Regions from separate parts of the Breoghania sp. L-A4 genome, predicted to be linked through region 2. Evidence: predicted binding sites of a transcription regulator. Region 2 holds the regulator's gene; each other region holds the start of a gene.

Region 1 (3,275 bases), 180 kb from region 2:
AGCGAGGATTTGCCGGAACCGGACAGCCCGGTCATCACCACCAGCTTGTCGCGCGGGATGTCGAGATCGACGTTCTTGAGGTTGTGCTCGCGCGCGCCGCGCACCGAGATGAACCGCGTGGCGTCGATCCTGGTGGCGACGGTGGTGGTAACGGCGTCGGATGTGGCTTCCGGCGGCTTGGTATCCGGCATGAAAACTTCCTCGCGGGCCCGGCGCGTCCGGGTCCTGAACAATGCGTGGTGGCGCTCGAGCGCGGCCCCCGATGGATCCGGTGGGCCGGGATGGGCGGCGCGCGAACTGGCTGCGGTCTGATGCCCCTTGAGGCCCGTGGCATCAAGTGGGAGGTTATACGGGTCAATCAAGGCGCTGTCAGACTCAATATTATAGAAGTACAAAAAGAGAACAAGAGCAAATGCGCGGGATGGTCCGCCCAAATTCCGTGGGGAGAACCCCGCAGCGGGATCGGGCCGGATTCTTCTCGAAAACACTTCAAATCCATCGAAACACCCCCCCGAAACAGGGCCGATTCCGCAGCGATCTGAATGAAATTCGCGACGTTTCGGACCGGTTCTGCAAGGCATCGGCGCCGGCTGCTTGTCCTGATTGCGTGGCGGCGTCGTGCCGCCTGCCAAGCCTGTCCGGGCCGCCGGATCGCCTGATACACGGGCAAAGAGTCTGTGGGCGAGTGCGCCTTTTTGTTCTAATCCCTTTGGATCTTTGCAATAGTGCCGCCATGAAAGACCTGTCTCAAGGGACCGCTTATGACCGATGATCCCGTCGAAACGCCGGCTGAGGGCAATGGCGCGGGCAGCGCCGCGGCTGCCGCGCAGGGCGGGGCGATGATGCCGCTGTTCTACTCCGCGCCCGAAGCGCTGAACCCGGACCGGCACGGCGCGCTGGGGCTGGATAGCAGCGATGACATGAGCTTCGCCGCCGCGACCCAGGCGATCCCCATCACGCTGGCGGAGTTCCCCGCCGCCTGCCGGACCTATCCCATTGTTTTCGTTGGGCGCGATGTGCCGCAGCCGGTGGCGATGGTGGGGCTGCGCCAGCAGCAGAATCTGTTCGTCGGCGCGGACGGGCGCTGGAAACCGTCCACCTATGTGCCGGGTTATGTGCGCCGCTACCCCTATATTCTGGTGCGCGAGAACAGCGGCGACAATTTCGCGCTCTGCATTGACAGTGCGTGCCCGCGGTTGCGCGACGGTGGTGAGGTCCCGCTGTTCGTCGACGGCAAGCCGAGCGAGCAGACGGAAAAGGCGCTGGAGTTCTGCGCCACCTTCCAGCGCCAGGCCGGGGCCACGGACACGTTCGTCGCCCGGCTCAAGGAGCTGGACCTGCTGGTTTCCAACCAGGCGCAATTCACCCTGAAGGACGGTGAAACCGTCCGCATCGCCGATTATTTCGTCATCGACGAGCGCCGCCTGCAGGAACTGCCCGATGAGGCCTATCTCGGCCTGCGCAACGACGGTCTGATGGCCGGCATCTATTGCCAGCTTCTCTCGACGCAGGTCTGGCCGGATCTCGTCGCCATGGCGGAATAGGCCTCCGCGCCCGTGTTGCGGCGGAAGGGGCGGCTAAGGCGCTGCTTGCATTGATGGGAACAAAATGCGAACATGTCCGCGTTTTGATCCTGCGGCGCGGTGGCGGCTTGCGGTATTGTGGAGCCTATTGTGGAAAACCGGATGGTTTTGCGATGTTCGCGCCGCAAAAGCGTTAGGGTCGCCCAAAGATTTGAGACGGGAGTTCAGACATGGCTGGCAGCGTAAACAAGGTCATTCTGGTCGGCAATCTGGGCGCCGATCCGGAAATCCGCCGCACACAGGATGGCCGTCCGATCGCCAATCTGAGTGTCGCCACCTCGGACAGCTGGCGCGACAAGAACACCGGTGAGCGCCGCGAGCGCACCGAGTGGCATCGTGTGGTGATCTTCAACGAGGGCCTGTGCAAGGTCGCCGAGCAGTATCTGCGCAAGGGTTCGAAGGTCTATCTCGAGGGCCAGCTGCAGACCCGCAAATGGCAGGACCAGAGCGGCCAGGACAAATATTCCACGGAAGTTGTGCTGCAGGGCTTCAACTCGACGCTGACCATGCTTGACGGGCGCGCCCAGGGTGAGGGCGGCGGTGATTACAGCTCCGGCGGACGGGTCGGCCAGGGCAGTCAGGGCGGCGGCGACTTCGGCCAGTCCGCGCCGATGAACCAGGGCGGCCAGTATGGCGGCGGTCAGGGCGGCCAGGGTGGCCAGAGTGCTCCGGGCGGCCAGCGCAGCGGCCCGGTCGACGACATGGACGACGAAATCCCGTTCTGAGCGAATGTTGGGTTGGATATTTTCGGCCGTTGGCATGATGCCGCCGACCCTTCGAGACAGCCGCACGCGCGGCCTCCTCAGGGTGACGTTGAGTGCGTGGCGATCTCACGAAAAATATCAACACGGACAACGTCATGCTGAGGAGCCGTCTCAGACGGCGTCTCGAAGCATCGGCGGCTTGCTCTATCGGTCCCCACTCCCTGCAAGGGCGGGTGCGCGGTGGAGGCGGGCTTGTCCCACCGGTTGCAAAGAATGGTTCCTGTGACCGGCGTTGCGCGGTGTCTGAGAGGAAGCGCCTTGCGCGGTATGCTTGCGCGGCCCGGCTCCGTTCAGGCCGCCTTTTCGCAATGGAGCACCATCGGCCGATGAGCCTCGCCCCTCTGTTTTCCGCGCCCTTGATCATCCAGCTTCATGCCTATGCCGCGTTTGCGGCCTTTGCGCTCGGATTGCTGCAGTTCGCCCGCGCCAAGGGTGACGGCACGCACCGGCGCTCCGGCTGGATCTGGGTGGCGCTGATGGCGGGGCTCGCCGGTTCGTCGTTCTTCATCCACGAGATCCGCCTGGTGGGACCCTGGAGCCCGATCCATCTGCTGGCGGTCTATGTGCTGGTGCAACTGCCGTTTGCGGTGTTCGCGGCGCGCGGCAACCGGATCCAGGCGCATCGCCGCGCCATGACGGGGCTGTTCGTCGGCGCGCTGGTCGTGGCGGGGCTGTTCACCTTCCTGCCGGGCAGGATCCTGCATCAGGTGGTCTTCGGCGGCTGAGCCGTCGGCGTCAGTGCGCCTCTGTCGCGGCTGCATCCGTCTCCTGGCGCACCATTTCCTCATGGTGCTTGCGGTTCTGCACCTCGATAAACAGGCGGCGGACCATCGGAAAACGCGCCTTGATGGTCTGTTCCAGCTTGTAGATCGCGTCCTCGACCTGGCCGACGGAGATGTCGTTCTTGAAATCCAGCGACACCGCCAGC
Region 2 (3,275 bases):
CGGGGCATGAATTCTCCGGCTCCGTCGGCCCCGGCGAATGCGTGCGCATCTTCACCGGCGCGCCGCTGCCCGAAGGCGCCGATTCGATCCTGATCCAGGAAAACGCGGTCCGCGACGGTGACACGATCGTCGCCAACGAGGCCGTGCCGCTGGGCCGCTACGTGCGCCGCGCCGGGCTCGATTTCACCCAAGGCGACGTGCTGCTCAAGGCGGGAACCCGCCTGTGCTACCGATCGCTGGCGCTGGCCGCGGCGATGAACCACGCCGAGATCCCGGTGCGCCGGCGTCCCAGGGTCGCGGTGCTGGCCACCGGCGATGAACTCGTGCCGCCGGGCACCGAGCCCGCGCCCGACCAGATCGTCGCCTCGAACCAGTTCGGCATCGCCTCCCTGACGCGCGCGCATGGAGGCGAGGCACGGATGCTGGAGATTGCCCGCGACGATCAGGTGGCCATCGCCACCCAGGTGCGCGCCGCGCTCGAATGGGGCGCCGACATTCTCGTGACGCTGGGCGGCGCCTCCGTCGGCGACCACGACCTGGTGCAGGAATCGCTGGGCAACGAGGGCATGGAACTGGCCTTCTGGCGCATCGCCATGCGGCCCGGCAAGCCGCTGATGTTCGGCCACCTCGGCCCCATGCGCGTGCTCGGCCTGCCCGGCAATCCCGTCTCCTCCATGGTATGCGGGCTTCTATTCCTGAAGCCGCTGCTCGATGCGCTGCTCGGTCAGCCCGGCTCCGGCCCGAAGGAAGAGGACGCCATCCTGGGAGATGCGCTTGGCGAAAACGACCGCCGCCAGGACTATCTGCGCGCCAGGCTGTCGCGCGACGCATCGGGCCGTCTGGTGGCCACGCCGTTCGTCTTGCAGGATTCCTCCATGCTGGCCACGCTCGCCGCGGCCGACGCGCTGATCATCCGCGCGCCGCACGCCCCCGCGGCGGCGGCCGGAGACGCCGTCAGCATCGTGCGGCTCTAGCCGCCGTTGCGTCGCGCGAACGCGCCAACAACATCCATCATTCATATTCGCCTTGCAGAACACAAACAGAACGGGTAGCCTACGTTCGTGTTTTGTACCCGATGCTGCGGCTTGGCATTCCGAGCCGCGCCAAGGGACCCGCAAGCGAAAGGCCATCCATGCTGACGCGCAAGCAATACGAACTGCTGATGTTCATCCACGAACGGGTCAAGGAGGCCGGCGTGCCGCCGTCGTTCGACGAGATGAAGGATGCGCTCGACTTGCGCTCCAAATCCGGCATTCATCGCCTGATCACGGCTCTTGAGGAGCGCGGCTTCATCCGCCGGCTGCCGAATCGGGCGCGGGCGCTGGAAGTTCTCAAGCTGCCGGAATCGATTTCTCCGAGTCTTGCCGCGCAGCGCGGCCGCGGCTTCTCGCCAAGCGTCATCGAAGGATCGCTGGGCAAGCGCGAACCGCAAAGAGCCCCGTCCCGCGAGGCCTCGCCCGACGACGTGGTCTCCGTTCCCGTGATGGGACGGATTGCCGCCGGCGTGCCGATCGAGGCGATCCAGACACACAGCCACTTCATTTCGATTCCCGTCGACATGCTGTCGTCGGGCGAGCATTTCGCGCTGGAGGTTCGCGGCGATTCGATGATCGACGCAGGAATCCTGGACGGCGACACCGTGCTGATCCGCAAGGGCGACACCGCCGAGAGCGGCGACATTGTCGTGGCGCTGGTGGACGAAGAGGAAGCGACGCTGAAGCGCCTGCGCAAGAAGGGCGCCTCGATCGCACTGGAGGCCGCCAACCCGGCCTATGAAACACGGATCTTCGGCGCCGACCGGGTCCGCGTTCAGGGCAAGCTCGTGGCGCTCTACCGGCGCTACTGAGCACCGGCAGGACGCGGTTCCGTTCCGCGGGATCGCGCGAACACGCGGTCAATCCGCGGGCGCGCCGTGCCACGGACGATGACGGCCATTCCGGACGGTCTCGATGCGCGCGGAGCGCACAAGCGGCGGCACGTCGGCATCCAGGGGCATTGCGGCTCCCGTGCCGGGTCCGGGCTGCTTTGAGACCGGATCCCGGGCGCCGCCCGGCATCCGCGTGTCTGAGGGTCCGGCGAGATACAGCGCCGCGGCACCGTCGCGCAAAAGGCGTGTCCGGTCGAACACCAGGGCACTTCGCGCGCACCAGTCCGGCACTTCGAAGAAGGCGACGATCACATCCGCCTGGCGGCAGTCTTCGGGCAGCGCCTGCGGGGTTTTCGGCACCGCGATGTGCAAGGCGGGCGGCGCGCGGGCGGCCCGCGCCGGCGCGGCGTGCGCCTGAAGTCCCGCGCTCAGCACGCACCCAAGATCATCACAGCGCGCCACCGGCGCACGGGCCTTGCGGTCCGCGAGCGGCGCCACATCGCCATCGGCCCTCAGCCAGACCTCGGCCGCAAAGCGCCCGCCGCTTCCCTGAAGGATCGCCAGGCGGCCATCGGGCTGGCGCGCGGCGACCGTGCGTCCGTCCTCGCTGATCAGAATATCCGGGCGGACGGGGGAAAGCCAAAATGCAGCACGGCCGCCAGGCTGATGGGGGCGAGACCGATCAGCCGCCAGCGCGATTTGAGCAAGGCGAGAAGCAGCAGCCCGGCGACGCAGGCGAGTCCGACGACCGGCGGCACGGCGCCGACGAGCCCGCCGGACGGCGTCCAGCGCGCGACGGTCTCGGCAATCGCCAGCATGGCGTCAATGCCGGCGCCCATGGCGGACAGCGGCAGCGGGTCCAGGCCGAAGGGCATGGCCAGGACCGAGGCGACGGCGGCAGGCATGATCACCAGACTCACCAACGGCATCGCCGCCATGTTGGCGAGAAGCCCCAGGGGCGCCGTGCGATAGAAATGCACCGCCGCGATGGGCGCCGTCGCCAGCCCGGCGATCAGCGAGGTGACCAGCAATCCGGCGATCCAGAAGCGCAAGCCATGCCACAGCGTGTGCCCGGCGCGCGTCGTCTCGCGCGCGCCGCGCTTGCGCCAGGCCTCATACGCCGCCACCAGCGCGATCACGGCGGCAAACGACATCTGGAAGCCCGGCTGCAGCAAGGCCTCGGGCGATGCGGCCAGGATCAACAACGCGGCCACGGCGACCGACCGCATGGTCAGGGCCCGGCGCCCGCTGAGCATGGCAATGAACACGATCGCCGCCATGATGTAGGCGCGCTGGGTGGCGATCGAGGCGCCCGAGAGCGCCAGATAGACAGTGGCCGCGACAAGCGCCGCACCCGCCGCCCAATGGCGGATCGGATACCCCAGCGCGAGCGCCGGCGAGGCGGCGA
Region 3 (3,275 bases), 1.3 Mb from region 2:
TCCAGCCGCCCCGGCGCATCCGCCGAGCGGTCGTTGCGCCACATCTCGGTGTAGCCGCTCTCGTCGAGAATGATTTCCGCGAGATCCGTGTGCTTGAGCGTCTCGAGCTGGCCGCGCCAGCGGGCGAAATCGCTCAGCACGCCCTGCAGAACGCCGCGCGCCTTGGCGCGCAGCTCCTCGGTCTGGACCAGCTCCGCCGCCGCCTGCATCAGGGGAATGCCCTTGGCGCGCGCCAGCCCGTGCACCAGCCCCAGCGTCGCTTCGCCAAGGCCCCGCTTGGGCGTGTTGACGATGCGCTCGAATGCCAGATCGTCCGACGGCTGCAGCATGGCGCGGAAATAGGCGAGAGCGTCGCGGATCTCCATGCGCTCATAGAAGCGCGGGCCGCCGATGACGCGGTAGTTCAGACCCAGGGTGATGAAGCGGTCCTCGAACTCGCGCATCTGGAAGGACGCGCGCACCAGAATCGCCATGTCGTTGAGCGCGTGGCCATCGCGCTGCAACTGCTCGATGTCCTCGCCGATCGCGCGCGCTTCTTCTTCCGAATCCCAGACGGAGGCCACGGATACGCGCTCGGCGTCGGGATCCTTGCTGTCGGTGAACAGTGTCTTGCCCAAACGCCCCTCGTTCTTGGCGATCAGGTGCGAGGCGGCGGCGAGGATATGCGGCGTGGAACGGTAGTTGCGCTCCAGCCGGATGACCACCGCGCCGGGAAAATCGTGCTCGAAGCGCAGGATGTTGTCGACCTCGGCGCCGCGCCAGCCGTAAATCGACTGGTCGTCGTCGCCCACGCAGCAGATGTTGCGGTTGCCCTGCGCCAGCAGCCGCAGCCAAAGATACTGGGCGACGTTGGTGTCCTGATACTCGTCCACCAGCATGTAGCGGAAGCGGTCCTGGAAGCCCTTGAGCACGTCCGGGTGTTCGCGAAACAGCCGGATGCAATGCAGCAGCAGATCGCCGAAATCGGCGGCGTTGAGGATCCGCAGCCGCTCCTGATAGTCCTCGTAGAGTTTTCCGGCCGTGCCGTTGCCGAAGGAGCGCCGTTCGCCCTCGGGCACCTCGGATGGCGCGAGGCCGCGGTTCTTCCAGCCGTCCATGACTTGCGCGAACTGCCGCGCCGGCCAGCGCTTGTCGTCCAGCCCCTCCGCCTTGATCAACTGCTTGATCAGCCGCAACTGGTCGTCGGTGTCGAGAATGGTGAAATCGGGCCGCAGGCCGACCAGCTCCGCATGCCGGCGCAGGATCTTCACGCCGATGGAATGGAAGGTACCGAGCCAGGTCATGCCCTCGGCCGTGGGGCCGACCAGCGCCGCGATGCGCTCCTTCATCTCGCGCGCCGCCTTGTTGGTGAAGGTGACGGACAGAATCTGGCCCGGATAGGCGCGCTCGGTCGCCAGAATATGCGCGATGCGGGTGGTCAGAACGCGAGTCTTGCCGGTGCCGGCGCCCGCCAGCACCAGAACCGGCCCGTCGATGGTTTCCACCGCCCGGCCCTGCTCGGGGTTGAGGCCATTGAGATAATCCGGCGCGCGCTGGGACCGCGCGGCGAGCGCCCGCGCCGCAATGCCGCCGCCGGCCGGAGCGTCCTGCCCGGGCGTTGAGCCGTGTGCTTGCACGGATCCGGACACAGGCTGTGGCGCTCCGACGCCCCAATCATCCAAATCGTCGTCGGAATACCCGTTCGGGTCTGTCATGCGCCGCCTTGCGAATCCGTGATGCTTTGCGGAACAATATAGCAACAAATGGGGCGCATGCGAGGCGTGTGGACGCGTTTTTTAGCCCCCCGCCTCGCAGGCACACAAGACCGCCGCTCAGCCCTCGCGCGCGGGGCGCAGCATGCGCATGAAGATGCCGTCCCGGTCCAGCACCGCGTGCTTCAGCGCGCCGAGCACATGCAGAGCCACCAGCGGCAGCAGCACCGAGGACGCCACTTCGTGGATCTCCTCCATCGCCTCGTGCAGCTCGCGGTTGCGCTCGAGCGGCGATGCGAGCTGGACCATCCCGAAGACGTCGATCGGCTGGCCGGTGGTCCAGATGGACAGGGGACCGGTGATGACCAGGGCGAGCGTCGCCAGGATCAGGCCCCATTGCACAAGGATGGAAAGAAGCAGGATCAGCCGCGGATCCTCGGCCTTCTTGGGATTGCCTTGCGTGAAGCGCCAGGCAATGCGGGCCAGCACAGTGACCACGGCGATCATGCCGATCGAGACGTGCAGCGCGCGCAGCGATGCACCCGCCTCCCGCCCGAGATCCTCGAACTGCTCACCGATGAGGAAAAGCGCGATCACCAGAACGGCGACCAGCCAATGCAGGGCGATTGAAATCCAGCCGTAGCCAGCCCGCGTATCCGTCAGCGCCATCATCCATCTCCACCAATGTCTTGTGGTGCGAGAAAAGAACAGGTGCGGCGCCGCGACAAGTTAAACATTCGTAATGGTGAATGTGAGATAAGACTTATCGAACACTGCTCAGATCTCTCCCACCAGATCGAACCAGTCGTCCTCACTGATCACGTCGACGCCGAGCTCCTCGGCCTTCTTGAGTTTCGAACCGGCGCCCGGTCCGGCGATGACCAGATCGGTCTTCTTCGACACCGAGCCCGCGACCTTGGCGCCGAAGCGCTCGGCCATGGCCTTGGCCTCGTCGCGCGTCATGCGTTCCAGCGATCCGGTGAACACCAGCGTCTTGCCGGCCACCGGCGAGCCGGTGTCCGCGATCTTTTCCGCATCAACCGGGGTGACCTCGGCCAGCAACGCCTCGAGCACCTCGCGGTTGTGCGGCTCGGAGAAGAATTGCACGAGAGCCTCCGCCACGACCTCGCCGACACCGTCGATGTTGTTGAGCTCCGCCCAGGCGTCGCCCGCGTGGTCCTCCGCCGCGCGCATGGCCCTGGCGAAGGCCTCCCACGAGCCGTAGGCGCGCGCCAGCAGCTTGGCGTTGCCCTCGCCCACATGGCGGATACCCAGCGCATAGATGAAACGGTGCAGATCGATCTCGCGCCGCTCGTCGATGGCGTCGAAGAGGTTTTTCGCCGACGTCTCGCCCCAGCCGTCCTTGTTCTTGAGCCTGGTCAGCGAGGCCGCGTCGCGCCTCCGCAGCGTGAAGATGTCGGCGGGGTTCTTCACCATCCCGTCGGCGTAGAAGGCGTCGACCTGCTTGTCGCCCAGACCTTCGATGTCGAAGGCGTTGCGCGAGACGAAATGCTTCAGCTTCTCGGTCGCTTGCGCGGGGCAGATCAGCCCGCCGGTGCAGCGGCGGATGGCGTCGATGCGGCC

The links. The regulator LexA, encoded in region 2, represses DNA repair genes until DNA is damaged. The targets are predictions, from matches to a motif close to TGTTCNNNNTGTGTTCNG.
Region 1: the regulator LexA is predicted to act here: its motif matches at 1,600-1,617, upstream of D1F64_RS11385 (single-stranded DNA-binding protein).
Region 3: the regulator LexA is predicted to act here: its motif matches at 1,724-1,741, upstream of D1F64_RS16460 (UvrD-helicase domain-containing protein).

Annotation. Positions count from the first base shown of each region.
Region 1 covers NZ_CP031841.1:2,475,011-2,478,285, forward strand. Annotated here, with positions in the region: gene uvrA (excinuclease ABC subunit UvrA) at 1-128, opposite strand, end outside; gene D1F64_RS11380 (SapC family protein) at 762-1,544, shown strand; gene D1F64_RS11385 (single-stranded DNA-binding protein) at 1,754-2,308, shown strand; gene D1F64_RS11390 (DUF2306 domain-containing protein) at 2,674-3,072, shown strand; gene D1F64_RS11395 (cation diffusion facilitator family transporter) at 3,083-3,275, opposite strand, start outside.
Region 2 covers NZ_CP031841.1:2,294,606-2,297,880, reverse strand. Annotated here, with positions in the region: gene glp (gephyrin-like molybdotransferase Glp) at 1-974, shown strand, start outside; gene lexA (transcriptional repressor LexA) at 1,133-1,846, shown strand; gene D1F64_RS10590 (hypothetical protein) at 1,895-2,365, opposite strand; gene D1F64_RS10585 (ComEC/Rec2 family competence protein) at 2,479-3,275, opposite strand, start outside.
Region 3 covers NZ_CP031841.1:3,597,915-3,601,189, forward strand. Annotated here, with positions in the region: gene D1F64_RS16460 (UvrD-helicase domain-containing protein) at 1-1,694, opposite strand, end outside; gene D1F64_RS16465 (cytochrome b) at 1,812-2,363, opposite strand; gene ligA (NAD-dependent DNA ligase LigA) at 2,469-3,275, opposite strand, start outside.